3 regions of the Streptomyces sp. NPDC021080 genome follow, and region 2 is predicted to be linked to each of the others. Evidence: riboswitches for the same ligand, from Rfam matches in the RefSeq annotation. Region 2 holds a riboswitch; each other region holds the start of a gene.
What was found. Region 2 has a riboswitch for S-adenosylmethionine ahead of ACH4S8_RS19455 (aminotransferase class V-fold PLP-dependent enzyme). Riboswitches for the same ligand answer to the same signal wherever they lie in the genome.

Region 1: another riboswitch for S-adenosylmethionine. It lies ahead of thrC (threonine synthase); the one in region 2 lies ahead of ACH4S8_RS19455 (aminotransferase class V-fold PLP-dependent enzyme).
Region 3: another riboswitch for S-adenosylmethionine. It lies ahead of ACH4S8_RS42195 (ABC transporter substrate-binding protein); the one in region 2 lies ahead of ACH4S8_RS19455 (aminotransferase class V-fold PLP-dependent enzyme).

Annotation. Positions count from the first base shown of each region.
Region 1 covers NZ_JBIRQM010000008.1:135,477-144,821, reverse strand. Annotated here, with positions in the region: gene ACH4S8_RS21205 (NADH:flavin oxidoreductase) at 1-581, opposite strand, end outside; gene groL (chaperonin GroEL) at 880-2,502, opposite strand; gene ACH4S8_RS21195 (cold-shock protein) at 2,828-3,031, opposite strand; gene ACH4S8_RS21190 (MoaD/ThiS family protein) at 3,474-3,749, opposite strand; gene thrC (threonine synthase) at 3,746-5,044, opposite strand; SAM riboswitch class I at 5,062-5,218, opposite strand; gene ACH4S8_RS21180 (glucosyl-3-phosphoglycerate synthase) at 5,423-6,367, shown strand; gene ACH4S8_RS21175 (trehalose-6-phosphate synthase) at 6,446-7,903, shown strand; gene otsB (trehalose-phosphatase) at 8,035-8,889, opposite strand; gene ACH4S8_RS21165 (DUF3263 domain-containing protein) at 9,042-9,269, opposite strand.
Region 2 covers NZ_JBIRQM010000007.1:256,678-266,022, forward strand. Annotated here, with positions in the region: gene ACH4S8_RS19420 (hypothetical protein) at 1-481, opposite strand, end outside; gene ACH4S8_RS19425 (NlpC/P60 family protein) at 558-1,580, opposite strand; gene ACH4S8_RS19430 (NlpC/P60 family protein) at 1,822-2,853, opposite strand; gene ACH4S8_RS19435 (NYN domain-containing protein) at 3,223-4,572, opposite strand; gene ACH4S8_RS19440 (hypothetical protein) at 4,608-4,847, opposite strand; gene ACH4S8_RS19445 (rhomboid family intramembrane serine protease) at 5,003-5,758, shown strand; gene ACH4S8_RS19450 (Lrp/AsnC ligand binding domain-containing protein) at 5,801-6,082, shown strand; gene ACH4S8_RS19455 (aminotransferase class V-fold PLP-dependent enzyme) at 6,122-7,483, opposite strand; SAM riboswitch class IV at 7,671-7,787, opposite strand; gene trpD (anthranilate phosphoribosyltransferase) at 7,873-8,937, opposite strand; gene ACH4S8_RS19465 (cytochrome bc complex cytochrome b subunit) at 9,108-9,345, opposite strand, start outside.
Region 3 covers NZ_JBIRQM010000030.1:17,116-26,460, reverse strand. Annotated here, with positions in the region: gene ACH4S8_RS42230 (pyridoxal-phosphate dependent enzyme) at 1-240, shown strand, start outside; gene ACH4S8_RS42225 (ATP-grasp domain-containing protein) at 285-1,511, shown strand; gene ACH4S8_RS42220 (ATP-grasp domain-containing protein) at 1,589-2,845, shown strand; gene ACH4S8_RS42215 (MFS transporter) at 2,854-4,119, shown strand; gene ACH4S8_RS42210 (cupin domain-containing protein) at 4,257-4,709, shown strand; gene ACH4S8_RS42205 (nucleoside deaminase) at 4,784-5,263, opposite strand; gene ACH4S8_RS42200 (LLM class flavin-dependent oxidoreductase) at 5,385-6,221, opposite strand; SAM riboswitch class IV at 6,438-6,547, shown strand; gene ACH4S8_RS42195 (ABC transporter substrate-binding protein) at 6,784-8,418, shown strand; gene ACH4S8_RS42190 (ABC transporter permease) at 8,415-9,345, shown strand, end outside.

The DNA of each region.
Region 1 (9,345 bases), on a different contig from region 2:
CGGTTGGTGCCGGACCACAGGAACTGGTCGAGCAGGTAGCCGTGGGCGCCGTGCAGTTCGACACCGTCGAAGCCGATGCGCTCGGCGTCCGCGGCGGCCTTGGCGAAGGCCTCGATGACGTCGTCGAGGTCCTGCCGGGTCATGCTCCTGCCGGTGACCTCGGCGCCCTCCTTGTAGAGGCCGGAGGGGCCGACCGGCGGAGCGTCCGCGAACGGGGGCTCGCCCGCCTTGCGGACCATGCCTATGTGCCACAGCTGCGGGACGATCGTGCCGCCCGCCGCATGTACCGCGTCGGCGACCTTCGCCCATCCGGCCAGCTGGTCCTCGCCGTGGAAGCGCGGCACCTCGTTGCTCTGTCCGGCCGAGTCGTGGCCGACGTACGTGCCCTCGGTCACGATGAGGCCCACGCCCGCGGCGGCGCGGCGGGAGTAGTAGCCGACCACGTCCTCGCCCGGCACACCGCCCGGCGAGAACATCCGGGTCATCGGGGCCATGGCGATCCGGTTCGGGACGGTCAGGCCGTTGATGGAGACGGGACGGGACAGGATCTCGGCTGCGCGGGACGCGGCGTCAGCGGTCACGTGGGGGCTCCTCGAAGAGGTGGTCGGTATGACGTCGAGCGGTCTGCGAGGCAGGAGATTCCATGCGGTATGTGCACGTGCATCAACTGCTCTTCAGCCTCAACCGTCGTACCGGGCCCCGCATTCCGCCGTTCCCGCACCGGCTCCTGTGATCCGGGCCACGCCGGCCGGGGCCCGCCGCACTCCCCTGCGGCGCCGGGACGGGCCGGGGCTGGCCGGAGAACGCCCGAGGGCGGCACCCTCCCTCTCGGGAAGGTGCCGCCCTCGGAACGTCAGGACGTTGATCGACCGGGGTCGATCAGAAGTCCATGTCACCGCCCGGCATGCCGCCGCCGGCCGGGGCCGAGGCCTTCTCCGGCTTGTCGGCGATGACGGCCTCGGTGGTGAGGAACAGCGCGGCGATGGAGGCGGCGTTCTGCAGGGCAGAGCGCGTCACCTTCGCCGGGTCGATGATGCCTTCGGCGATCATGTCGACGTACTCACCGGTCGCGGCGTTCAGGCCGTGGCCGACGGGCAGGTTGCGCACCTTCTCGACGATGACGCCACCCTCGAGACCACCGTTGACGGCGATCTGCTTGAGCGGGGCCTCCAGGGCCAGGCGCACGGCGTTGGCGCCGGTCGCCTCGTCACCCGTGAGCTCGAGCTTCTCGAAGACCGAGGAAGCCTGGAGCAGGGCCACGCCACCACCGGCGACGATGCCCTCCTCGACGGCCGCCTTCGCGTTGCGAACGGCGTCCTCGATGCGGTGCTTGCGCTCCTTGAGCTCGACCTCGGTGGCGGCACCGGCCTTGATGACGGCCACGCCGCCGGCCAGCTTCGCCAGACGCTCCTGGAGCTTCTCGCGGTCGTAGTCCGAGTCCGAGTTCTCGATCTCGGCACGGATCTGGTTCACACGGCCGGCGACCTGGTCGGCGGAGCCGGAGCCGTCGACGATCGTGGTCTCGTCCTTGGTGATGACGACCTTGCGGGCGCGGCCCAGCAGGTCCAGACCCGCGTTCTCCAGCTTGAGGCCGACCTCCTCGGAGATGACCTCGCCGCCCGTGAGGATGGCGATGTCGCCGAGCATGGCCTTGCGGCGGTCACCGAAGCCCGGGGCCTTGACGGCGACGGACTTGAAGGTGCCACGGATCTTGTTGACGACCAGGGTCGACAGGGCCTCGCCCTCGACGTCCTCGGCGATGATCAGCAGCGGCTTGCCCGACTGCATGACCTTCTCCAGGAGCGGGAGCAGGTCCTTCACGTTCGCGATCTTGGAGTTCGCGATCAGGATGTACGGGTCGTCGAGGACGGCCTCCATACGCTCCATGTCGGTGGCGAAGTACGCCGAGATGTAGCCCTTGTCGAAGCGCATACCCTCGGTGAGCTCCAGCTCCAGACCGAAGGTCTGGGACTCCTCGACGGTGATGACGCCTTCCTTGCCGACCTTGTCCATCGCCTCGGCGATGAGCTCGCCGATCTGGGTGTCGGCGGCGGAGATGGAGGCCGTCGAAGCGATCTGCTCCTTGGTCTCGACATCCTTCGCCTGCTCCAGCAGGGCACCGGAGACGGCCTCGACGGCCTTCTCGATACCGCGCTTGAGGGCCATCGGGTTGGCGCCGGCGGCGACGTTGCGCAGACCCTCGCGGACGAGCGCCTGGGCGAGAACGGTCGCGGTGGTCGTACCGTCACCGGCGACGTCGTCCGTCTTCTTGGCGACTTCCTTGACCAGCTCGGCGCCGATCTTCTCGTACGGGTCCTCGAGCTCGATCTCCTTGGCGATGGAGACACCATCGTTGGTGATCGTGGGGGCGCCCCACTTCTTCTCGAGGACGACGTTGCGGCCCTTGGGGCCGAGCGTCACCTTGACGGCGTCCGCGAGCTGGTTCATGCCGCGCTCGAGGCCGCGCCGTGCCTCCTCGTCGAACGCGATGATCTTGGCCATGTGAAGTGGTCCTCCCGGACGGGGTGGATTGCTCCGGATCGCGCCCGCGCCCGCGACGGACGGCCCTCGAACCCTGTGGTTCCTTGCCCCACAGGCCCGTGGACCTCGCCGGCCCGATCCAAGTTCTGTCACTCTCACTCGGAGAGTGCTAACGCAATGATTAGCACTCGACCCCTGCGAGTGCAAGCGCCTCTCGGCAAAACCGGCACGCCGAGCGACCCTCGACAAGAGGCAAGGCCCGGCCCGGAACGCACGAGGGGCTCGCATCCCCGGTGGGATGCGAGCCCCTCGTGCGTGAGTGAGTCGGTGGTCGTTCGCGCCCGGATCAGACGGCGAGTTTGACCATGTCCGCCTGCGGACCCTTCTGGCCCTGCGAGATCTCGAACTCCACTCGCTGACCCTCTTCAAGGGTGCGGTAGCCGTCCATCTGAATCGCGCTGTAGTGCACGAAGACGTCCGCACCACCGTCGACCGCGATGAAGCCGTACCCCTTCTCCGCGTTGAACCACTTGACGGTGCCCTGAGCCATGCCTAACTCCCCTATTACTGGCCCTTGCACAGATCCACACTTCGCGGATCCGGGTCAGACCTCACCCCCCAAACGGTTGGGGGTGTGCGCCGGAACGCGTCGACCGCGGCTGAATGTATCTGTCCAACTGCCCTCTGCAACAGGTCAATCGGACGAGAATTCTGGGCATGGCCGATCATTGATATGCGGAGGATACGCACGGATCCAGGGCAAGTCGGACCCCGCAATTGCCATAAAATGCCCAAATAGGTGAGCTACTTTGGCTACTTCTTGTCGCCCGCCGAACAGCCACTCATATGCGTCCGGCATGAAACCAACATCCAAATCGGAGCGACTTCCCCAACTCTAGCGCGTTCAATCCAATAGAATTGCCCCCTCCGTTTGTCTCACGGAGGGGGCAATTCTGTGAACGCACTGTGTTCGGCATTACCGAGGGTAACGATCAGCCTCCGGCGACGGCCGGAATGATCGAGACGCCGGACCCTGCCGGGGTCGCCGTCTCCAGCCCCTGCTCGAAGCGCACGTCGTCGTCGTTGACGTACACGTTCACGAAGCGGCGCAGCTTGCCCTGGTCGTCCAGGACGCGCGCGGCGATGCCCGTGTGGTTCTTCTCCAGGTCACCGATGACCTCGGCGAGGGTCGCGCCCTCGGCCTTCACCTCGGCGGCGCCACCGGTGTAGGTGCGCAGGATGGTGGGGATGCGGACGTTGACGCTCATGATGCGAGGCCAGCCTCTCGGAAGGAGTCGAGGTTCGGGCGGATGGTCGCGGTCAGCCCGGTGTCGGAGGCCACCGCGTCCAGGGTCTTGAGGCCGTCGCCGGTGTTCAGCACGACGGTGGTCAGCGTCGGGTCGAGGAGACCGTTCTCGATCAGCTTGCGGGTCACGCCGACGGTCACACCGCCGGCGGTCTCCGCGAAGATGCCCTCGGTGCGGGCCAGCAGCTTGATCGCGTCCACGATCTGGTCGTCGTTCACGTCCTCCACGGCCCCGCCGGTGCGCCGCGCGATGTCCAGCACGTACGGTCCGTCCGCCGGGTTGCCGATCGCGAGCGACTTGGCGATGGTGTCCGGCTTCTGCGGCCGTACGACGTCGTGGCCGGCCTTGTAGGCGACGGAGACCGGGGAGCAGCCCTCGGCCTGGGCGCCGAAGATCTTGTACGGCTTGTCCTCGACGAGCCCGAGCTTGATCAGCTCCTGCAGACCCTTGTCGATCTTCGTGAGCTGGGAGCCGGAGGCGATCGGCACGACGAGCTGGTCGGGCAGCTTCCAGCCGAGCTGCTCGCAGATCTCGTACGCCAGCGTCTTGGAGCCCTCGGCGTAGTACGGCCGCAGGTTGACGTTGACGAAGCCCCAGCCCTCGCCCGCCGGGTCGCCGATCAGCTCGGAGCAGAAACGGTTCACGTCGTCGTAGTTGCCCTCGATGCCGACGAGCTCGCCGCCGTAGACCGCGGCCATGACGACCTTGCCCTGCTCCAGGTCGTGCGGGATGAACACGCAGGAACGCAGACCGGCGCGGGCCGCCGCGGCGCCCACCGCTCCGGCGAGGTTGCCGGTGGAGGAGCAGGAGAGGGTGGTGAATCCGAAGGCGCGGGCCGCTTCGAGGGCCTGGGCGACGACGCGGTCCTTGAAGGAGTGCGTCGGGTTGCCGGAGTCGTCCTTGACGAAGAGCTTTCCGGCGTCGACACCCAGCTCGCGGGCCAGGTTGTCGGCCTGGACGAGCTTGGTCCAGCCGGGGTTGATGTTCGGCTTGTCCGCCACGTCCGCGGGGACGGGCAGCAGCGGCGCGTAGCGCCAGATGTTCGCGGGTCCCGCTTCGATGCGCTTGCGGAGTTCTTCGGCGTCGTAGGCCGAGAAGTCGTAGGCGATCTCGAGCGGGCCGAAACACTCCTCGCAGGCGAAGACCGGGCCGAGCGGGACGCGGTGTCCGCACTCGCGGCAGGAAAGCGCCGCGGCCGGGCCGAGGTCCACCGAGTCGGCGGAGTTCGTGGTGCTTGCAACTGTCTGCGCAGCCATGGAGGCGAGGCCCTTTCTCCTCATCTTCCTCACGGCGCACTTCGCCGTGAGACGGATTTGGCACCTTCCCTAGCCGGGAGCCTCGCGACGCGATCGACATCGATCGGTACGAGACCGGCTGGAGGGTTGCCGGGGCTTCATCGGGCCGTATCCCTCTGCCCCTCTGGATGAGCGGTATTTGATTGTTGAACTGTTGAACACGATACGCGCCGACGATCCAGGACATGCGATGGTCATGCGCGTTGTTCAAGACTGTAACCGAAGGCCTGGACAGTTGAGATAGTCGTCCGAACCGCGAGACGAGCCAATCGATCTGCCGCTGGCCGCAGCGGGCACGCCGATGAGAGCGTGTGATCAGACAGTGAGGAGCCGCAGACGGTGCTGAGAGAAGTCGAAAGCTGGCTGAGCACACGCTCCTGGTCCGTGACCGACCGCCCGCTCCACAAGCTCATGGCAGCCAAACGCGTGACCGGGTCGACGGTCAGCGTCGTGCTGCCCGCGCTCAACGAGGAGGAGACGGTCGGCGAGATCGTCTCGATCATCCGCCACGACCTGATGCAGCAGGTGCCCCTCGTCGACGAGATCGTCGTCGTCGACTCCGGTTCGAGCGACCGCACCGCCGCGGTCGCCGCCGCCGCCGGCGCGCGTGTCGTGCACCGCGACGACATCCTCCCACGGATCCCGGCCGTGCCCGGCAAGGGCGAGGTGCTGTGGCGGTCGCTGCTCGTGACGAGCGGGGACATCGTCTGCTTCGTCGACGCGGACCTCAAGGAGTTCTCGTCCGACTTCGTCTCCGGCATCGTGGGCCCGCTGCTCACCGAGCCCGGCGTCGACCTGGTCAAGGCCATGTACGACCGCCCGATGGCCGGTGGCGGCGGACAGGGCGGCCGGGTCACCGAGCTGATGGCCCGCCCCCTGCTGAACATGCACTGGCCGCAGCTCGCGGGCTTCGTCCAGCCGCTCGGCGGCGAGTACGCGGCCCGCCGCTCGCTGCTCGAGCAGCTCCCCTTCCCCGTCGGCTACGGCGTCGAGCTGGGCATGCTCGTCGACGCCCTGCACCTGGTGGGCCTGGACGCCCTCGCCCAGGTCGACGTCGGCGTGCGCAAGCACCGCCACCAGGACGGCCAGGCACTCGGCCGCATGGCCGCCGCGATCTACCGCACCGCGCAACTCCGGCTCGCGCGCGGCCATCTGATCCGCCCCTCCCTCACCCAGTTCGAACGCGACCGGGACGGTTTCCGGCCGCGCACGTACTCGGTGGACACCGAGGAAAGGCCGCCGATGAGCGAAATCTCCGAGTACCAGACACGCAAGGCCGCGTAGTCCGGCGCCGACGGCCGACGATCGCATACGGCCGAAGAGCGCGTTTGAGCGTTTCGACACGGGGCTAGGTTTCGAGGCATGGCTTCAACGCGGGGTGCCCGCCGGATTCTGGTCGCGTCCAACCGCGGCCCGATCACCTACGAGGTACGGGAGGACGGTTCGCTGCACGCCCGGCGCGGCGGCGGCGGCCTCGTCTCGGGACTCTCGGCGATCGGGCCGGACGCGGGCGCCCTCTGGGTCTGCTCCGCCCTCGGGGACGGCGACCGGGAGGCCGTGCGGCGCGGAGTCCACGAGGACGGCGTACGGATGCTGGCCATCGACGCCGACACGCACGCCGACGCCTACAACGGCATCGCCAACTCCGTGTTGTGGTTCGTCCACCACATGCTCTACCAGACCCCGCTGGAGCCGGTCTTCGACGCGGAGTTCCGGCGTCAGTGGGAGTCGTACCGGACCTACAACCGGGCCTTCGCCGAGGCACTGGCCGAGGAGGCCGCCGACGGCGCGACGGTGCTGGTGCAGGACTACCACCTGTGCCTGGTGCCCGGGATGCTCCGCGAACTGCGCCCCGACCTGCACATCGGTCACTTCTCCCACACCCCGTGGGCGCCCGAGGACTACTTCCGGATGCTCCCCGACGACATCCGCGCGGAGCTGATGGCGGGCATGCTCGGCGCCGACCGGGTGGCCTTCCTGACCTGGCGGTGGGCCACGGCGTTCCTGCGCTGTGCGGAAACGACCGACCCCTGGCGCTGGGCCGGGTCCTGGTCCTCGGTGACGCCCCTGGCGGTCAGGCACCTGGACGACCCCGGGGCGGGCGGGCGCGAGACCCGCATCGGGGTGCACGGCCTCGGCGCGGACGCCGAGTTCCTGCGCGAGCGCTCGCACCGCGCGGACGTCGGGGAGCGGATGACCGCGCTGCGCGAGGAGATCGGCGCGGGCCGCAGGACGATCGTGCGCGTCGACCGGACCGAGCTGTCCAAGAACATCGTGCGGGGACTGCTGGCGTACCGGCAGCTCCTCGACGACCACCCCGAGTGGCGCGAGCGGGTGGTCCACGTGGCGTTCGCCTATCCGTCGCGGCAGGACCTCGCGGTGTACCGGGACTACACGGCCGAGGTGCAGCGGCTCGCCGACGAGATCAACTCCGGTTACGGAACGCCCGGCTGGACCCCGGTGGTCCTGCACGTGAAGGACGACTTCGCGCGCTCGCTCGCCGCCTACCGGCTGGCCGACGTCGCCCTCGTCAACCCCATCAGGGACGGCATGAACCTCGTCGCCAAGGAGATCCCGGTCGTCTCCGACGAGGGCTGCGCTCTGGTCCTGTCACGAGAGGCCGGGGCCTACGAGGAACTGGGCGAGGACGCGATCACGGTGAACCCGTACGACATCACCGGTACGGCGCGGGCGCTGCACGAGGCGCTCGGCATGCAGCCGGGCGAACGGGCCGAACGCACCAAGCGACTGGCCGCCGCGGCCACCGCCCTGCCCCCGGCCCAGTGGTTCCTGGACCAACTGCGCGAGCTGGAGGCCTGAGCAGAGGCTCCAGCCCCTCCGGCGCTTGAGGAGCGGGGTCCGGGGCGGAGCCCCGAGGTGGGAAGGGCAGGGGCGGAGGGGGCGAAACAAGCCTGCCCCGCCCCGGCCCGACCGGGTGACCAGCCGCGGGGTCAGGCGAGCCGGGCCGCCAGGGCGGCGAGGAGCCGGACGACTCCGGCGGGCCCGTCGACCACCAGGTCGGCGCGTTCGGCGAGTTCGGCGACCTCGGAGCTGCCGCTGCACACCAGGAGCCCGGGAATCCCGTCGGAGCGGAGCTTGTCGACGGCGGCGAAGGCGGGCAGATCACCCAGGTCGTCCCCCGCGTACAGGACGGCCTCGGCGCCGCTCTCCCGGACGTACTCCATGAGGGCGACGCCCTTGTCCGTGCCCGGCGGGCGCAGCTCCAGGACCATGCGCCCCGGCTCGACGATCAGACCGTGCCGGGCGGCGAGTTCGCCCAGCGGCTCCCGGAGCGCCTCGAAGGCGGACTGGGGGTCGGCGGCGCGGCGCGTGTGCACGGCGACCGCCCGGCCCTTCTCCTCGATCCAGGTGCCCTGCCAGGCGCCGATCCGGTCGAGGAAGCCGGGCAGCTCGGCACGGACCGCGGCCACCCCGGGGTGCGGGGCGGGAGCGGTGACCGTGCCGCTCACCGCGTCCCAGCGCTCGGCGCCGTAGTGGCCGAGGACGACCAGGTGCTCGAGGCCGGGCACGCCCGCGAAGCCGCCGTGGCGCACGGCCACACCGGCCGGGCGGCCGGTGACCACGGCGACGGAGGCGACCTTGGGGGCGAGCGCGGCGAGTGCGGGGACCGCGTCGGGGTGCGCGCGGGCCCGGTCGGGGTCGGGGACGATGGGGGCGAGGGTTCCGTCGAAGTCGAGTGCGACGACCGTCCGGGCCGGGCGCGTGAGGATCGCTTCCAGAGCGTCGCGTCCGGCGGGGGTCACCGGAGCCGGCAAGAAGTCCTTGGATTCGGGGTGGCTGCCCATGGGGCGACCCTATCCGGGTGAGCGCGGACGCACCCCCGACTCATGGCCGGGCGAACACCCCACGACCAGGAATGCCTCGATCCCACCACTCGCACCCGCCCCCCGACCACACCGGCCGCACCGGCCACGTGATGGCGTCCTCGCCCACGAGTTCAGCGCTCCTCCCGGCGGGCCTCCCGCACCCGGCGGAGCCTGTTCACCGTGACGGGGTCGTGCGCCAGGGCGCGCGGGTCGTTCAGCAGCGCGTTGAGCAGCTGGTAGTAGCGGACCGGGGCCAGGCCCAGCTGTTCGCGGATGGCGCGCTCCTTGGCGCCGGGACCGGGGAAACCGCGGCGCTCCAGGGCGAGAATGCTCCGTTCACGCGCGGGCAGTTCTTCCATGGACAGCACGGTAGTCCCCGGCACCGACAAGCGCCGGGGCCGGGACGGAGGCCGCCGCGCCCGGGGCGCCGTCCCG
Region 2 (9,345 bases):
CCCCGAGGACGAGGCTGTGCTCACCCCGTACGGCCGTCACCGCCCCCTCGTCCCACAGCTGGTCGCCGCCCTTGCCGGCCGGCTCGTCGGAGGTGACGCGCCAGGTCCTGCCGGTACGGGCCAGCCCGAGGGTGCGGTCCACCGAGACCGGCGCGGTGTCGTAGCCCGCGATGCGGTAGCGCAGTTCGGCGCGGGCGGTGGCGTGGTCGCCGGAGCGGCTCAGACCGGCCAGCCGGTAGGACCAGCCCGCCAGCGGCACGTTCCGCAGGTTCTCGAGGCCCTCTCCGGCGCCGGCCGCGACGCCGGTGGACCGGAACGCCGCCTCGTCCCGGTCGAGGACCGCGGCCGCCCTCCGGTCGAGGACCCGCTGCACGTCGGCCGTCGCGGTGTCCGGGGCCGTCCGGCCGCCGCAGCCGACGAGCCCGGCGAGCAGCAGCACCACGCAGAGCCCCGCTCGCGACGCACTCCTTCGACCGGCCATTCTCCCGATCGTACGGTGCCCGCGCCCGGCCGCCGGAACGTCCGCCCGGCCCTCGCGGGGCCGGCCCCGCGGTCCGTCAGACCCGGGTGACGGACGAGATCGGCATCATCCCGACCGGGTCGTAGCGCACCGGGGCGCCCGGATAGGGCGCGTGGATCACCTGGCCGTTGCCCACGTACATCCCGACATGGCTGGCGTCGGACCGGTAGGTGACCAGGTCACCGGGCCGCGCCTGGGAGAGCGGGATCTGCCGCCCGGCGAACCGCTGGGCCTGCGAGGTGCGCGGCAGACCGACACCGGCGTGCGCGTAGGACCACTGCATGAGGCCCGAACAGTCGAAGCCGCCGGGCCCGTTGGCACCCCACACATAGGGGCGGCCGAGCGCGGAGCGGGCCGCGGCGACGGCGACGGCCGCGCGCGACGAGGAGGCGATGGAGTCGCCGAGGCCGGACAGGTCGCCCCGGACCGAGCGCGACGCCCGGCCGTAGGCGGCCCGGTCGGCGTACGGCAGCGAGTCGAGCAGTTGCCGCGCCTTGGCCAGTTTGCCCTCGATGACCCGCTTGTTCCGGGCGACCACCGTACGGCTGCGCTCCAGTTCGGCGAGCTTCCCGTCGGCCTCCGCGCGTTCCTGGGCCAGGTCGCGCAAGGCGAGCCGGAGGCCCTTGAGTTCGCCGGCCTGGCGGGTGCTGATCCGGTCGAGCACGGAGGCCCGGTCGAGATAGTCGTCCGGGTGGGCGGAGAAGAGCAGCGCGAGAGAGGGGTCGAGGCCGCCCGAGCGGTACTGCGCCCCGGCGAGCGAACCGAGCGCGTCCCGCATGGTGTTGACCCGGTCCTGCCGCCGGGCGATCTCGTCCTGCGCCGTGCCGATCTGCTCGCGCAGCGCGTCGCCGCGCTCGTCGGCCTCGTCGTACGCCTCGGTGGCCTTCTCCGCCTGGGCGTAGAGGCGGTCCACCTCGGCCCGGGTGTCGTCCCGCGGCGCCGCCGAGGCGGGCAGGGTGCCGAGTGCGGCGGCCGCCGCGGACATCACGCAGGCGGCGACACCGAAGGCGCCGGCGCCCCGGTCGAGGCCGGTCGGTGCAAGGCGGCGATGGGACCCCACGAGTGGCCGCACTCCCTTCCGCTGACGGTCCCCCGCCGTCGGGGGAACGCGGCAGACAGTAACCGCGCGACCACGCGCCGACCAAAGACCCTTGCGGGCACGCACAGTGACGCCCCGCCGGAGACGCAGGTCACCGACGGGGCGTGAGGTCAGCGCGAGTTGTCGCAATTCGCCCGTTTGGGCGGTGCGGCGGGAGAGCGCTTCGGGCGACGGGGGCCGAACCCCGTTCCGCCCGTGCGGATCAGATCCGGACGCCGAACTGGAAGGGCATGTTGGCGATCGACTCGTAGCGGACGACCGCGCCGGTGTGCGGGGCGTGCAGCACCTGGCCGTTGCCCGCGTAGAGGCCGACGTGGTGCTGGTCGCCGTAGAAGATGACCAGGTCACCGACCTGCAGGTCGCTCTGCGAGTAGATGCGGGTGCCGTAGCTGGCCTGGGCCTCGGAGGTGCGGGGTATGTTCACGCCGGCCTGGGCGTACGCCCAGGAGGTGAGGCCCGAGCAGTCGAACGAGCTGGGGCCGGAAGCGCCGTAGACGTACGGGGAGCCGATCACGCTCTGGGCGGCGGCGAACGCGGCGCCGGCACGGCCCGACCCCTTGCTGTTGCCGAGGTCGACGCGCTCGCTGGCGCGGGTCGCCCGCTCCTGCTCCTTGGTGGCCAGCGCCGCCTTCTCCTGCGCCGTCAGCGAGTTCAGGAGCTTCTGCGCGGAGCCCAGCTTGCCCTGGACTTCCTTCTTCTTCCTGGCGAGCTCGGCCCGGGTGTCGGCGAGGTCCTTGAGCTTCGCGGAGGCCTCGGCGCGCTGCTGGGCGAGCGAACGCTGCTTCTCCTGGACCTTCTTGAGCGACTCGACCTGCTGGGCGCTCAGCTGGTCCATGGCCGAGGCCTTGTCCAGGAAGTCGTCCGGGTCGGAGGAGAGGAAGAGCGCCACGGAGGGGTCGATGCCGCCGGTGCGGTACTGGGCACTGGCCATCGAACCCAGGCCGTCGCGCAGCTCGTTCAGAGCCTCCTGGCCGCGGGCGACGTTGTCCTGGAGAGCGCTGATCTCCTTCTGGAGCTTCTGCTGCTTCTCCTTGGCGCCGTCGAGCTTCTCGGTCGCCTGCTCGGCCTCTTCGTAGAGCTTGTCGACCTTGGTCTTGACCTCGTCCTTGTTGGGCTTCTCGGACGGGGCCGCGTTGGCGGCGTTGGCGCTCAGCACAACGGCTGCTGCGGCTGCGGTGGTGAGCACGGTCACACGGGCGCGGCTCGGCTGCTTGGGTCGACGGTGGGACGCCACGAAGGCGAGCTCCTTCTTCCTCCAGCCGCCTGCCGAAAACGCCGACGGGCGGTGCCCCTCCACTGTCACTCCCCATGAAGTGATCACCCGAGTTAGAGGTTCGAGCCACGACCCTAGTGACCTACTTGTGATCAGTTCAAATCCAAACCTGAAAATTCTTTGTCACCGAGCGCATTCTTTGCCATCAACTCACCTGCAGTGATGTCCGCTTGACACTACGTCGCGTGAAGACCGGACCAATTGGGGCATCAGGCCTAGACGTTACGGATGGTGCGTACGCGGCCCATGCGACTTAGGGAACCGATCGCCGGACGCACAAAACCGGGGCGCCGAAGCGGAGCGAAAGGGACGAAAGAGGGAAAAGAGCGCTCAGCCGCGCGAGAAGCGCTTGAGGAGCACCGCGGACGCCACCGGCCGGGCGCCCGCCTTGGCGATCCCGTCGGCCACCTCGCGGTCGGTCGAGACGACGATGACCGGCCGGCCGGGCGGCTCGGCCCGCACCAGCTGACGGATCAGCTCGTCCGCCGTGACACCGGGCTTGGAGAACAGCACCCGCACCCCGCGCGGGGGCGCGAGCAGCACCGGCGCGGCCAGTTCGGCCCCGTCGAAGACACAGGTGACCTCGGCGCCGGTCTGCGCGGCCAGCTGCGAGAGCTGTCCGAGCAGCCGCAGCCGCTGCTTCTCCAGAGGCATCTGGGGATAGCCGGTCTTGGTGACGTTGTAGCCGTCGACGACCAGATGCGCCTGGGGCAGCGCGAGCAACTGGTCGAGGATCGCGGGGTCGTTCTCGGACAGCGCGCGGGTGGCGATGTCCTTCGGGGTCATCCGCCCCGGCTCGACCGCCTCCACCGTCTCCGCGGGCCGCACGGAGACGGGGGGCAGCGCCAGTTCCCGGCGCAGCCCCTGGGTCGCCTCCAGCACCGTGTCGAGCAGCAGCCGCACCCGCATGTCCTCGACACTGCGTCCCTCGCGGGCCGCCTTGCGGGTGGCCTCCAGGGCGGCCTCGGCCTCCGACAGACGCGTCTTGAGCCGCCGCGTCTCGCTCTCGGCCGCGGACACCTGTGCCTGGCTCTCCGCCTTCGCCCCGTCCGACTCCGCCTGCAGCCTGCGCAGGGCCGCCTCGCCGCGCTTGACGTCACTGAGAGCCCCACGCAGCTTGCGGTGAAGCGATTCCGCTTCCTTCCTGGCCGACTCCAGTTCCGCGCGCAGCCGTTCGGTCTCCGCGCGCGTCTGCCCGCGGGCCTCCGCGAGCTGCGCGCGCAGCCGGTCCAGCTCGGCGCGGCTCTCCTCGCCTGCGCGCTCGGCGTCCGCCCGCAGAGCCTCCTCGCCCGCGGCGGTCACCAGCTTCACCCAGCCGACCGGACGCACGACATAGGCCGCGGCCGCCACGTCCAGCGGATCCGCGGCCGGGGGCGGCGCGCCCGAGTCGAGAGCGCCGACGATCTCCGGCTGGGCCTCTCTGAGCTTCTCGGCGATGCGCTGTCTGAACAGCGGATCCGTCTCCAGCGCCGCGGCCATCGCGTTGCCCGCGAACTTGGCACGACGATTCGGAGCGAATCGGGCGTACTGCCTCAATTGTGCGGGCAGTTCGGTCACCGTCAGCCCGCCGAAGCCGTCCGAGACGATCTGCACGACGCGCCTGCGCACGCCGTCGGGCAGCGGACGGTCGAGCACCTCGGCGGTGCCGTCGTCCGGCTCCCCGCCTGCGGTCTCCACCATCCGTTCACCCCAATATCCGTGCGGGGCCCGCTCCGTCAGGAGCCGGCGCCCGGCCTGTCCACGAGTTCGACCTGATCCACCGCGTTGCACCAACGGCACCGCACCGACTCGATGGTCTCACTGACCACCTCACGCTCCTCGACCTTGGGCTCACCGGCCAGGTCGAGGTGTACATACTCGACGACCTTCGACGAGCGGGTCACGTCGAACCGCGTGAGGTTGCCGCAGAGTGTGCAGCGCCAACGGGTCTTGGCGTCGGGCAGGGGAACTGTCATAGGGCAGCCGCTTTCCTTAACTAGTGTCCGTCCGATGCCGGCCTCCCGGCACTTATGGCTCGTAACCCTACGGCCTGGCGGGTACCCGACGCTCGGCTGTCCACGGCGGCGAGGCGGTCTGTGCGCATCGGTGCGGTTACGTCATGCTCTGCACCATGATCGGCAATTGGAGTACGACGGTCGGCAGGGCGCTGCGGGACCGGCCGGCGCCGGTGACGTACGGACTGATCGTCCTGTGCTGTCTGATCTTCGTGATCGGACCCGCCTCGGGCCTGGATCCCGCGTACGGCACCGGGGACGGGCTGCTGGTCGCCCAGCGGGCGTACTTCCGCCGCTGGGGCGTGGTGCCGACCGGTCTGTTCGGCGGGGCCCCGGGCGAGGTCCTCACCCCGGCGACCGCCCTGTTCATCCACGGCAGCTGGCTCCATCTCCTGGGCAACATGCTCTTCTTCTACGTCTTCGGGCTGATGACCGAGGAACGCATGGGTCATCTGGAGTTCGCCCTCTTCTACCTGGGCTGCGGATATCTGGCCCTGCTCGGTTACGCCGCCGCCAACGCGACCTCGCAGCAGTCCCTGGTCGGGGCCTCCGGGGCGATCTCCGCGGTGCTCGGCGCGTTCCTGTACCTGTTCCCCAGGGCCCGGGTGACCAGTCTCTTCCCGTTCCTGTTCTTCCTGCCGCTGCGGTTCCCGGCCTGGGTGGTGCTGCCGTTCTGGTTCACCCTGCAGTGGATGGCGGCGGGCCGCAGCAGCTCGGGCCCCGGGGTCGCCTACCTGGCCCACCTCGTGGGCTTCTCCCTGGGTTTCGTCTACGCGTGGGCGCGGTTCCGCCACCGCCCGGCCGCCGTGCCCGCCGCGGGGGTGCCGCCGGGGCCCCCGGTGGAGCGGCCGGGCCGGGTGGACCGCGAGTAGGGTGAGATCCCCAGCAGCGGCCCCCTAGGGAGAGAACCAGCCGTGATCACCGCGATCGTCCTCATCAAGACCAGCGTGGACCGGATCCCCGAGATCGCCGAGTCGATCGCGTCGCTGGAGAGCGTCAGCGAGGTCTTCTCCGTCACCGGTACCTACGACCTGATCGCGATGGTCCGGGTCAAGGCCCACGACGATCTCGCGGACGTCATCCCCGGCAAGATCAGCAAGATCCCGGGGGTCGAGGCGACGGACACGCACGTGGCGTTCCGTACCTACTCCCAGCACGACCTGGAGGCGGCGTTCGCGATCGGTCTCGACTCCTGACCGACGCGGCGCCGCCTCCGGGCGAGCGGATCGCGGGTGTCAGACCGCGGGGACGCAGCGGCCGTCCTCGGTGCGGTACTGCCAGCGCGCGCCGTCCCTGACGAGCTCGCGCACCGCGCGGACGAACCGCTCGACGTGCTCGTCGGGGGTGCCGGCCCCGAAGCTGACGCGGATCGCGTTGAGGGACTTCTCGCCCGGGGCCGCCTCGGGGGCGCCGCACTCCCCCTGGGTCTCGGGCGCGCTGCCGAGCAGCGTGCGGACCAGCGGGTGGGCGCAGAAGAGGCCGTCGCGCACCCCGATGCCGTACTCGGCGGAGAGCGCGGCCGCGAAGTGCGAGCTGTTCCAGCCCTCGACGACGAAGGAGATGACGCCGACCCGCGGGGCGTCGTCGCCGAAGAGGGACAGGACCCGGACCTCGGGGACCTCGGCGAGGCCCGCGCGGACGGTACGGATCAGGTGCTGCTCGCGGGTGACGAGCCGGTCGAAGCCCTCCTCGGTGAGCGCCTTGCAGGCCGACGCGATCGAGTAGGCGCCGATGACGTTCGGCGAGCCGGCCTCGTGCCGGGCGGCGCTGTCGTGCCACTCCACGTCCACCCCGCCGTCCGCGCGCCGGGTGACCCTGCGGCTGGCGCCGCCGCCCGCGAGGTAGGGGTCGGCCGCGCGCAGCCAGTCGGAGCGGCCCGCGAGGACGCCGGAGCCGAAGGGCGCGTACAGCTTGTGCCCGGAGAAGGCGACCCAGTCGACGTCGAGGTCCTGGACCGAGACGGGGTGGTGCGGGGCGAGCTGCGCGGCGTCGAGGACGATGCGGGCGCCGTGGGCGTGCGCGGCGGCGGCCAGCTCCCGCACCGGCCACAGTTCACCGGTGACGTTCGAGGCGCCGGTGACGCAGACCAGGGCCGGTCCGTAGGGGTCTCGGGCGGCGAGGGCGCGCTCCAGGGTGTCGACGGCCTCGGCGGGGGTGCGCGGGGCGTTCAGGTACGTCACCCGGGCGTCGCGCCAGGGCAGCAGCGAGGCGTGGTGCTCGGTCTCGAAGACGAAGACCTGGCAGTCGGCGGGAAGAGCCGCGGCGAGCAGGTTCAGCGAGTCGGTGGTGGAGCGGGTGAAGACCACCTGGTCACCGGCGCGGCAGTCGAGGAACTCCGCGACGGTCCTGCGGGCGTTCTCGAAGAGGTCGGTGGACAGCTGCGAGAGGTAGCCGGCGCCCCGGTGGACGCTGCCGTAGTACGGCGCGTACGCGGCGACGTCGTCCCACACCCGCTGGAGGGCGGGCGCGCTGGCGGCGTAGTCGAGGGCCGCGTAGGTCACCTCGCCGCCGGTGACGAGCGGGACGGTGACATCCCGGCCCAGAACCGGCAGAGGGGCACAAACGGACGAGTCGGCGGCAACGACGGAGACAGACATGGCGAGCTCCTGTGAGAGGCAGGCGGGATCACCGCGGGAGCCGGCCGCCAAAAGGCGTCGCTCAGCGCGGGAGAAGGGTGAAAAGGGTGTGCGGAGGCGGGGCTCGGCGCCCTAGCGCATTCGCTTGCTCACAGAAGGCTCCCTCGAACGACCAGGACCCCTGGTGGTCCGCCCGGAGAGCGGGAGGGGTCCGCGCTTGCCGTAGGCCTCGCTGCCTACGACCTGGTCTTCACCCGGGGCACCCCGCCACGGACGGAGGGTTGCCGGACAGCCGGCCGGGGCCTGATGGCTGTCACTCATGACCTGGTACAGCATCTTGCCAGAGGATCTTCCCCGCGCAAGACGCAGTCCGGATCGTGGACCGCGTCCCGCGCGGGGTCTCGCGTCGGTCAGGCGTTGCTGGCGGCCACCCAGCGCTCCAGCGTGCGCTTCGCGGCGCCGGAGTCGATCGCCTCGGCGGCCTTCTCCATCTGGTCGCGGAGCTGGCCGGCGAGCGGCGCGCCGGTCGGCGACAGGGCCACCAGGGCCGCCGCCGAGTTCAGCAGGACCGCGTCCCGTACGGGCCCCTTCTCGCCGTCCAGCAGGCGCCGGGCGACCTCCGCGTTGTACGAGGCGTCGGCGCCGCGCAGGGCCTCCACCGGGACGACGTCGAGGCCGACGTCACGCGGGTCGAAGCGCTCCTCGGTGACCTTGCCGTCGCGGACCACCCAGACGTGGGAGCCCCCGGTGGTCGTCAGCTCGTCGAGGCCGTCGTCGCCGCGGAAGACCAGCGAGGAGTTGCCGCGCTCGGCGAACACACCCGCCACGATCGGCGCCATCCGGGGATCGGCGACGCCGACCGCCTGGGCCTTCACCCGCGCCGGGTTGGTCAGCGGTCCGAGCACGTTGAACGTGGTCCGGATCCCCAACTGGCCGCGCGCCGCCGCCACATGACGCAGCGCCGGGTGGAACTTGACCGCGAAGCAGAAGGTGATCCCGGCCTCCTCGGCCACCTCGGCCACCCGCTTCACCGGCAGCTGGAGGTTGACGCCGAGCTTCTCCAGGACGTCCGACGAGCCGGACGCCGAGGACGCGGCCCGGTTCCCGTGCTTGACCACCTTGGCGCCGGTCCCGGCCACCACGATCGAGGACATCGTGGAGATGTTGACGGTCTTCGCGCCGTCGCCGCCCGTTCCGACGATGTCGACGGTGCGTCCGGGCACCTCGATCACGTTGGCGTGCTCGTACATCGCCCGGACGAGTCCGGTGATCTCCTGGACGGTCTCGCCCTTGGCCCGCAGTGCCACCACGAATCCGGCGATCTGCGCGTCGGTCGCCTCGCCGCGCATGATGCGGTCCATCGCCCAGGCCGTGTCGTCCGCGCTCTGGTCGCGGCCTTCGAGCAGTCCGTTCAGTACCGCGGGCCAGGAACGGCCCGCCGCGGTGTCGCCTCCAGCGGGGTTCACAGCGCTCATGGTCGCTCCTGGGTTCGTGGGTCACGCGGTCGCGGGTGACACGGGTCGTGGGTGACGCGGGGTGGATCGCCCCGCACCACCGGGTGAGTCCACCCTATCCAGCCCGGGGGACGGCAAAGAGCCCCGTCCATGTCATGGACGGGGCTCCAGCCGTGGCGAACAGCCGGGGATCAGTGGTGGCCGTGGCCGCTCGCGATCTCCTTGTACTCCTCGACGGTGGGCTTGGGGATCTGGCCCTCCTCGCCGTAGAAGCCCTCGCTCATCTTGGCGCGCAGCTTCTGCGCGCCCGAGACCTTGCGCTCGACACCGTTCTCGTCGACCGTCGGGCCGATCTCGAGCGGCTTGTACTGCTCGTGCGCGGTGAGCGTGTGCAGCGCGTCCTGGCTGAGCGGCTCGTGGACCTCGATG
Region 3 (9,345 bases), on a different contig from region 2:
GCCGTCTCCGACTTCGACGCGCTGGACACCACCCGGCGGCTCGCCCTGCGCACGGGCCTCATGGTCGGGGTGTCGGCCGGCGCGGTCGTGCACGCCTCCGCTGTCGTGGCCGCCCGTCCGGAGTACCGGGGCAAGCGCGTCGTGACCCTGCTGCCCGACACGGGCGAGCGGTATCTGAGCCTGCTGAGCCGCGCCACCGAGCCCGCGACGGCCGGGGCGGCCGGCGGCGGTGCCCGATGACGGCCGTGCCGCCCCCCGGCGAACGTCCCCGTCTGCTGATGGTGATGCCCTACCGCCAGTTCGTCCGCAAGGCACAGACGGCCGGGTTCTGGGTCGCTGCGATCTGGGACCCGCGTCTGGAGTCGCCGGAGTACCTCGACGACGTACGCGCACTCGCGGATCTGTACGTGACGGCCGACTTCCGGGACGAGGAGGCGCTGCGCCGCACCGTCCGCGCGGTCGCGCTGGAGCACGACGCTTCGCTGATCTACCACATCGGCAGGGAGGAGACGATGGTCAGCGCCTACGAGGTGGCCGAGGAACTGCGCGCGGAGCTCAATCCGGCCGCGGCGATCCGCGTGCTCGCCGACAAGCACGCGATGCGCGAACTGCTGGCCAAGCGCGGGCTGTCCCCGGTGGCCTTCGTGGCCGCGCCGACCCGCCGCGAGGTGCCTGACGCGGTGCGGCGGATCGGTTTTCCCGCGGTGGTCAAACCGGCCGCGCTCGCCGGCAGCCGAGGCGTCTACCTGTGGCGGGAGCCCGCCGACCAGGTGCCGTGGACGGCGCTGCTCGACCAGTACGGCTACGACGGCCCGTTCCTCGTCGAGGAGTACCTGCGCGGTCCCGAGTACAGCGTGGAGACGCTCAGCCAAGACGGCCGGCACCAGGTCGTGGGCATCACCGGGAAACTGCTCGGTCCGCCACCGCTGTTCGTGGAGACCGGGCACGTCCACCCGGCGCCCCTGCCCGAGGACCGCCGCCGCGCCGTCGAGGATCTGACCGAGCAGTTCCTCACCGCCTGCGGATACCGGTTCGGCCCCGCGCACACCGAGGTGATCTGGACGCCGCGGGGCCCGCGCATCGTCGAGTCGCAGGCCCGGCTCGGCGGTGACCGGATACCAAGGCTTATCGAGCTGGCCACCGGGCTGGACATCGAACAGGCCGTCTTCGCCGCCCTGAAGGGCGCACCGGTGAAACCCCCGACCCCGACGGCGGCGGCGGCCGTACGGTTCTTCACCCTCCCGCCCGGTCATGTCGACGCGATCCGCGGCCTGGAGACGGTCGAGGCGCTCGGCCATGTCGACGAACTGAGCCTGCGGCTGAGCCCCGGGGACACCGTGCCGGAGGTCCGCGACTCCAAGAGCAGACACGGGCACGTCATCGTCTCCGGCGCCTCGCCCGAGGAGGCACAGGCCCGCTGTGCGGAGGCGCTCGCCGCCATCGAGGTCGTCATCGACGGAACGCCCGTACGGGCCGACGGCCGGACCGGGGCCCTCGGGGCACCCGCCTGAGCGTCGTCGGCCGTTCGTCCCCCCATGAAGAAAGGCAGTCCCATGCAGTGCTCCGCCCCATCAACCAGGAGGTCACCGTGACCGCCCCCGACACGGACGCCCAGGTGCTGTTCGTGGGTTACAACGCGGCCTACCTGCGCGCGATCGACGGGAGGATCCCCGGCGGGTCCGTCGTGGTGATCGAGGAACCCGACATCATCCGCAAGCGGGAACTGCGGGACGCGGCGGCGCGTTTCGACTGCCTGGACCGGATCGTCCCGGCGCGCTACCAGCAGTCGGCCGAGGCCCTCGACCTGGCGGTCGAACTCTCGGCGGCACGACCGGTGGCCGCCGTCGTCCCGGCACTGGAGTACGCGGTGCCGGCCGCGGCCGCCCTGGCCGCCAAGCTCGGCCTGCCCGGAGCCGGCGAGAGGGCCGCGCAGGCGCTGCGGGACAAGGTCAGACTGCGCGAGGCAGCGGCCGCCGGTGGCGTCCGCAACCCGCGTTGGCGTGAGGTGCACGGACCCGAGGACATCCTCGGCTTCGCCGGTACCGGGCCGGTGGTGGTCAAACCGGCGAACCGGCAGGCGAGCGTCGGCGTGCAGCTGCTGGACTCGGTCGATGCCACCACCGCGGCGCAGGCGTGGGAGCGCACCTCGTCGGCGGCCGAGTACGAGCAGGTGCCCGACCGGCCGCTGCAGTGGCGGTTCCTGGCCGAAGAACGCCTGGAAGGACCCGAGTTCAGCGTCGAGGCGCTGGTGCGGGAGGGCGAGGTCGTCTTCGAGAACATCACGGCCAAGACGGTGATCCCGGGACCGTATCCGGTCGAGCTCGGCCATCTGCTGCCCGCGCCGCTGGACCCAGACACCCGGACCGCGTTCGGGACGGCCCTGCGGGCGCTGATCGCGGCCGTCGGCTTCGGGACCGGCATCCTGCACGCCGAGTGGATCCTCACCGAGTCCGGACCGACGCTGGTCGAATGCGCCGGCCGCTGCCCCGGCGACCATCTGATCGACCTCGTCGACCTGGCCTACGACACCACGATCAGGCTGACCCTCATCGACCTGCTGGCCGGCCGCCCTGTCGAGCTGCCCCGAACCTCGAGCCGGACCGCGTCGATCCGCTTCCTGGCCGCAGGGCCGGGCACGGTGACCGGGGTCGCCGGACAGGACTCCGCGAAGACACTGCCCGGCGTACGGGCCGTGGAGGTGGACGTCGAGGCGGGCCAGGAGGTACGGCCCTGGGCGTCCTCATGGGACCGGGCCGGGCACGTCATCGCCACCGGGCCGGACGCGGACACCGCACACCGGCACGTCCTGGACGCCGTCGCCGCCATCCGTATCGCAACCGAGTGAGGGATCAGATGTCTGCTCTGTGGCAGCGCGTCCGCGGACTGCGCGGATCCGTGCCCGGCGGTCCGGTCGGCAGACGGCTGGCCGTGATGGCGATGATCGACGCGGTCGGAACCGGCGCCTTCCTGGCCGTGTCCGTCCCCTTCGTCACCAGGTCGGTCCACCTGTCCGAGCACAACCTCGGCTTCGGCCTGGGGCTGTCCGCCGCCATCGCCCTCGGCACGGCGATCCCCATCGGGATCCTGGCCGACCGCATCGGCCCGAAGAAGGTCCTGGTCGGGGTGAGCCTGTGGCGCTCCGTCTGCTTCGTGGTGTATCCGTTCGTCCAAAACCTCTGGCAGTTCCTGACCGTGGTGTGCCTGCTCGGCCTCGTCGACAAGGCGGCGGCGCCGATGGAGCAGGCCCTGGTCGGGCAGGCGGTGCCGACCACGGAACGGGTCAAGGTCGTCGCGATCCTCCGGTCGATGCGCAACGTCGGCTTCACCGTCGGCGCCCTGCTGGGCGGTGTCGGGCTGCTGATCGACACCCGAACCGGCTACGGCGTGATCCTCCTGCTCAACGCCGCCTCGTTCGCGGTGCTCGCGACCCTGGCGTCCCGGCTGCCGCTGCTCAACGCGCCGACGGGGAACCTTCGGCGGAGGTTCTCGGTGAATGTGCTGCGCGACGGCTCGTTCCTCTCGTTCGCCGGGATCAACGCGGTTCTCACCATGCACATGACGCTGTTGAGCATCGGGATACCGCTGTGGATCGTGGGGCACACGAACGTCTCGGCCGCGCTGATCTCCCCGCTCGTCGCGGTCAACACCGTACTGGCGGTGCTCCTCCAGGTGCGCGCGAGCCGGGGCACCGACGACATCCAGGGCGCGGCACGTGCTCTGGTACGCGCCGGTCTCTCCCTCGCGGTGTGCTGTCTGCTGCTCGTCACGGCACCGGGACTGCCGGTCGTCCTGGCGGTCGGCGCGCTGTTGCTGGCCATGATCGCGCTGACGGGCGGCGAGTTGTGGCAGTCCGCCGGAGGCTGGGGCGGCTCGTATCTGCTCGCGGTGCCCGGCCAGGAGGGCGTCTACCTCTCGGTATTCTGGCTCGGGGTGGCCGTGCAGCAGATCGCGGCACCGATCGTGGTCAGCCTGGTCGTCACGGCCGGCACCACGGGATGGGTGGCACTGGCCGCGCTGTTCGCCGCGAGCGGCCTCGCGGCTCCCGCGATCGGCCGGTGGGCACAGGCGCAGGCGGCGCGGCGACCGCAGCAGGATCCGAGCCTGGCCGAGGCCACCTGACGCGTCGGCCGTACGAGCCGGCCGTCGAAACCACCCGATGCACCACGACCCGATGCAGTACCACCCGATGCAACACCACCTGATTCGAGACCACTTGATTCGGCAGCACCCGAATCGACAACACCCAAGGAGAGAAAGTGTCTGTTCCGCTGTACGTGCCGCCGGGCGGGGGAGAGTTCGTCGACATCCGGGACACGAAGAGGACGTATCTCAAGCTCACCACACCGGACTCCGACGGGGAGTTCGGATTCTTCGAGCATCACATGGCTCCCGAAGCCAGCGGCGCCAGTCCGCATGTGCACAAGAAGTCCACGGAGATGTTCTACGTGGTGCGCGGTGAGATCGAGTTCACCATCGGCGACCGCAAGGTGGTGGGTGAGCCGGGTGCTTTCGCCTACGTGCCCAAGGGCGAGCCGCACGGTTTCACGAACCGGGGCAAGGAGGACGCCACCCTGCTGATCATGTTCTACCCGATCTACGACCGCGAGGACTATTTCCGCGGTCTGGGGCGCCTCACGGCGGGCGGCCGCAACCCGAGCCTGGAGGAACTTCAGGAACACATGGCGAAGTACGACCAGTTCATGGTCTGATCCGCGCGATCGTCCGCACACACCCCGGGCCCGGCAGCGAGTCACGCTGCCGGGCCCGGGTGTCTTCGGCCTTCTCAGCCGGCCGCGTCGATCCCGCTCCGGAAGCGCAGGTGCAATTCCTTCACCTGCTGGGCCAGTTCCGGGACCGGCCCGGCGATCTCCAGGCCGGGTACGACGTCCCGGATGGACAAGGGGCTCAGGGGCGAGGTGACGGGCACACCCCATTCGGCCTTCCAGTCCCGTGCCTGGCGGGAGGAACTCGCGTACACGATGCGGCCCAGTCCGACCCACCCGTGCGCGGCCGCGCACATCGGGCAGTGCTCGCCCGAGGTGTACACGGTGGCCGTGGCCCGTTCCTCGGGGTCGAGGTGGGTCGCGGCCCAGCGGGCGAGTTCGAACTCCGGATGCCGGGTGGGGTCCCCGGTGCTGGACTCGCGATTGCGGTCCTCGGCAAGGACCTTGCCGTCCGCGTCGGCCAGCAGGGAGCCGAACGGCCAGTCGCCGGCGTCCACCGCCTCGGCCGCCAGGTCCACGCAGCGGCGGAGATGGACCAGGTCGGCTTCGCTGACGGCGGAGGAAGGGCCGGTTTCGCCGTGGTCGGTGCTGTCGCTGCCGTTGTGGTGCGGGCCGCGGTCGTCGAGGGTCACTGTGGCTCCGTCTCTGTGGGGTGTGGGGCTATGCCAGGTTCGCGGCCACGGTGGCCAGCGCCTGCCATGCCACTTCGGGCCTGAGGGTCTCGTCCGGGTCGCCGTTGTAGGGGTCGAGGACCACCGTGGTGGCGCCCGAGAGGCGCAACTGCTCGATGTCCTGCAGGACTTGGTCGAGGGTGCCTTCGCCGGCGCGGCGATCGGGATGGTCGACCGGCTTGTCCGTGAGCCGGAGAAGGATGCGGGGCGCCGATTCGGGTGCCGGCTGCCCGAGTTCGGCCGCGATGTTCCCCAGACGGTCCAGCGCGTCACGGAACCACGGCATGGTGAACCGCAGTGGATGCCACGGCAGACCGAGCCGGGCCGCCCGGCGCAGCCCCGCGTCGCTGTTGCCGCCGATCCAGACCGGAATCCGCCCGCTCCCGTAGTCGGCCTCGTCGGCCCACGCGGTTCTCAGGGTGTTCAGATATTCGTCGGTCAGTGCGCCCCGCCGTTCGAAGGGGACGCCGAGCGCCGCGAATTCCTCCCGGGCCCAGCCGACACCGACGCCGAGGACGAGCCGCCCGCCGGAGAGCTGATCCAGGTTGGCCGCCATTCTGGCGACCAGCAGAGGATGCCGGTAGGGCGCGATGAGAACCGTGGTGCCCAGTTTGACCCGGGTCGTTAAACCGGCGAGCCAGGAGAGCGTCGTAAAAGGATCGTAGAACGGGGCGGGATACTGTTTCGCGACATCCGGTGTGATCGCCACATGGTCGGAGACCATCAATAGGTCGAAGCCGAGACCTTCCACCGTCTTGGCCCAGCGGGCGAGGGTTTCCGGATTGGTGCCAGGTCCGAAATTCGGGACGTTAACGCCTATCTGCATGGTTCAACACTAGCAACTGGGCGCCCCCGTCGGGTGGTTGGTTCCGGCGCCCTCCCGCCGCATTTCGTGGTTTTGCGGGCCTCTTTCGCTCCCGCACGAAGGAGGTCCGTTCCCGTGCAATATGATTGCAATCTGATGGAACGTCAGATTGCGATCATATTGCTTGTCGCGAGCAGAACTTGTCGTTCCTCCGACCGGAGATCTACGGTGAGCGCGAGCTACGAGTTCCGGTGATCAAGCCCTGGCTGGCCGGATGGCAACCCTCGGCGCAGTGGGGTGCCCCAGGTGAAGGCTCGGCGGATGTTTCTGTTCTGCAAGTGCGTTCCCACCGGCCCGACGGCCGGCGACACCCCTGGGGAGGACGGCGTGGCAACCGGCCTCGTGCTGTGCTCCCGGCGCCATGTGGATCTGCTGCTGGTGTGCAGCTGTCTCTGTCACCGCTGACCCACTTGTTCTTCACGCTCCTCCCGTCCCCACCCTTCACGCGACAGCGTGCGCCCGGCTCGCCCCTGCCTGCCGCGGCCCCTTCGCGCACCCACTCACGCGGAAGCAGAGACCAGCCATGGCGCAGCACAACACCACCAGACCCCTCCGGGCCCTCGGCGCGATATCCCTCGGCACGGTGTTCCTGGCGGCCCTGACCGGCTGCACGAGCAGCAGGAGTTCCACCGGGACCGGGGAGGCGGCGATCACCGTCGGCACGACCGACCAGGTGACCGCCCTGGACCCGGCGGGCTCCTGGGACGCGGGCTCCGGCACCATCGAGAGCGAGGTCTACGCGACCCTGCTCAGCGTCAAGAACGGCGCCACGAAGGTCTCCCCGGACCTGGCGAAGGGGATCGAGCCGACCGGTCCCAAGGAGTACACCGTCACGCTGAAGAAAGACCTGAGGTTTGCCAACGGTCACCGACTGACGTCCTCCGACGTCAAGTTCAGCTTCGACCGCACGGTGAGGATCGCCGACGAGAACGGCCCCTCCTCCCTCCTGTACGACCTCGACTCCGTCGCCGCCCCGGCACCGGACAAGGTCGTCTTCACCCTCAAGTCGGCCGACGACACACTGTTTCCCCAGGTGCTGTCCACCGCCGCGGGCTACATCGTCGACGAGCAGGTCTTCCCCCCGGACAAGATCCTGGACGACAAGGCGATCGTCGCGGGCAAACCCTGGAACGGCCCCTACGGCGTGCGCAGTTACGACAAGAACTCACTGGTCTCCTTCACCGCCAACAGCGCCTACGGCGGCGCTCTGGGCGCCGCGCGGACCCGGAACATCCAGCTGAAGTACTACACCGACGCGAGCAACCTGAAGCTCGACGTCCAGCAGGGCACCGTCGACGCCGTCTACCGCACCCTCACCACCGCCGACCTCGACGACCTGTCCACGAAGAAGGACGTCAAGGTCCACACCGGCTCGGGCAACGGCATCCGCTACATCGTCTTCGACTTCAGGACCCAGCCGTACGGCACCAGGACCAAGAAGCCCGACAAGGCCAAGGCGCTGGCCGTGCGGCAGGCCGTCGCCGACTCCGTCGACCGGGCCCAACTCGCCCGACAGGTCTACAAGAACAGCTATCAGCCGCTGTACACCTCCGTGCCCGACGGACTCACCGGCGCCACCGCCTCCTTCAAGTCGCTCTACGGCGACGAGAAGGGCGGCCCGGACAAGGCCGCCGCCGCCGCGCGTCTCAAAGCGGCGAAGGTGACCACCCCGGTCACGCTCAACCTCCAGTACAACAGCGACCACTACGGTTCCTCCTCGGCCGACGAGTACGCGCTCCTCAAGACCCAGCTCGAAGCCACAGGACTGTTCACGGTGAACCTCCAGTCCACCGAGTGGACCCAGTACGGCAAGGACCGCGTCAAGCACCTCTACCCGCTCTACCAGTTGGGCTGGTACGCCGACTATCTGGACGCGGACAACTACCTCTCGCCCTTCTACTCCGCCAACAGCTGGGTCGCCAACGACTACTCCGACCCCGCCGTCCGCGAACTGATCAAGAAGGAGGAGACGGAGACCGACACGACCGAGCGCACCGAACTGCTGAAGCGGGCACAGGACAAGGCCGCGGCCTCGGTACCCCTGCTGCCGCTGCTCCAGGGCTCGACCGCGATCGTCACCCGTAGCGACGTCAGCGGTGTACCCGACGAACTGAGCAGCGCGTACCAGTTCCGCTGGGCCGGGCTCGCGAAGAAGTGAGCACCCCGACCCAGGAGATCCCCGACGCCGCTCCGGCCGACGCCACCGCCCCGGCCGGCGGCGCCGCGGGGTACGGACTCACCCGCTACCTGGTGGTCCGCTTCCTCCTCATCGTCCCCACCGTGCTCATCCTGGTCAGCCTCGTCTTCTTCCTGATGCGCGCCACCGGCGACCCGATCAGCGCCGCCTTCGGCGACCGCCTCACCCCGGACCAGCTTCAGGCCAAGCTGCACCAGGCAGGCTACGACCGGCCGTTGCTCACCCAATACCTCGACTACCTGAAGTCCCTGGCCACCGGGGACTTCGGGCACACCGTCACCGACAACCAGCCGGTGACACACGTACTGGGCACCTACGGCGCCGCCACCGCAGAACTCGCCTTCGACGCACTCGTCGTGGCCCTCCTGGTGGGTGTCCCCCTGGGCATGGTGGCGGCCGTCCACCGGGACCGCGCGCCCGACGCGGTGCTGCGGCTGTTCGCCGTCCTGACCTACGCCACCCCCGTGTTCTTCGCGGGACTGCTGCTGAAACTGGTCTTCGCGATCCGGCTCGGCTGGCTTCCCGCGTCCGGCCGGGCGAGCACCGACGTCCAGCTCTTCCTCCAGGACCAGACCAGCACGACGGGGTTCTACCTCGTCGACGCCCTGCGCAGCGGCGACGGGAGGGCCGTCACCGACGTCCTGAAGCACGCGGCACTGCCCGCGCTGGCGCTGGGCCTGCTCGTCGCCGGCATCGTCCTGAGGCTGGTCCGCACCAACCTGATCGGCACCCTCTCCGCCGACTACGTGGACGCCGCCAGATCCCGTGGTGTGGCACCCCTTCGCCTGGTCACCCGGCACGCCGCCCGGCCCGCCCTGATCCCCGTCGTCACCGTCCTCGGACTCCAGGTCGCCGGTCTGCTCGGCGGAGCGGTGCTCACGGAGACCA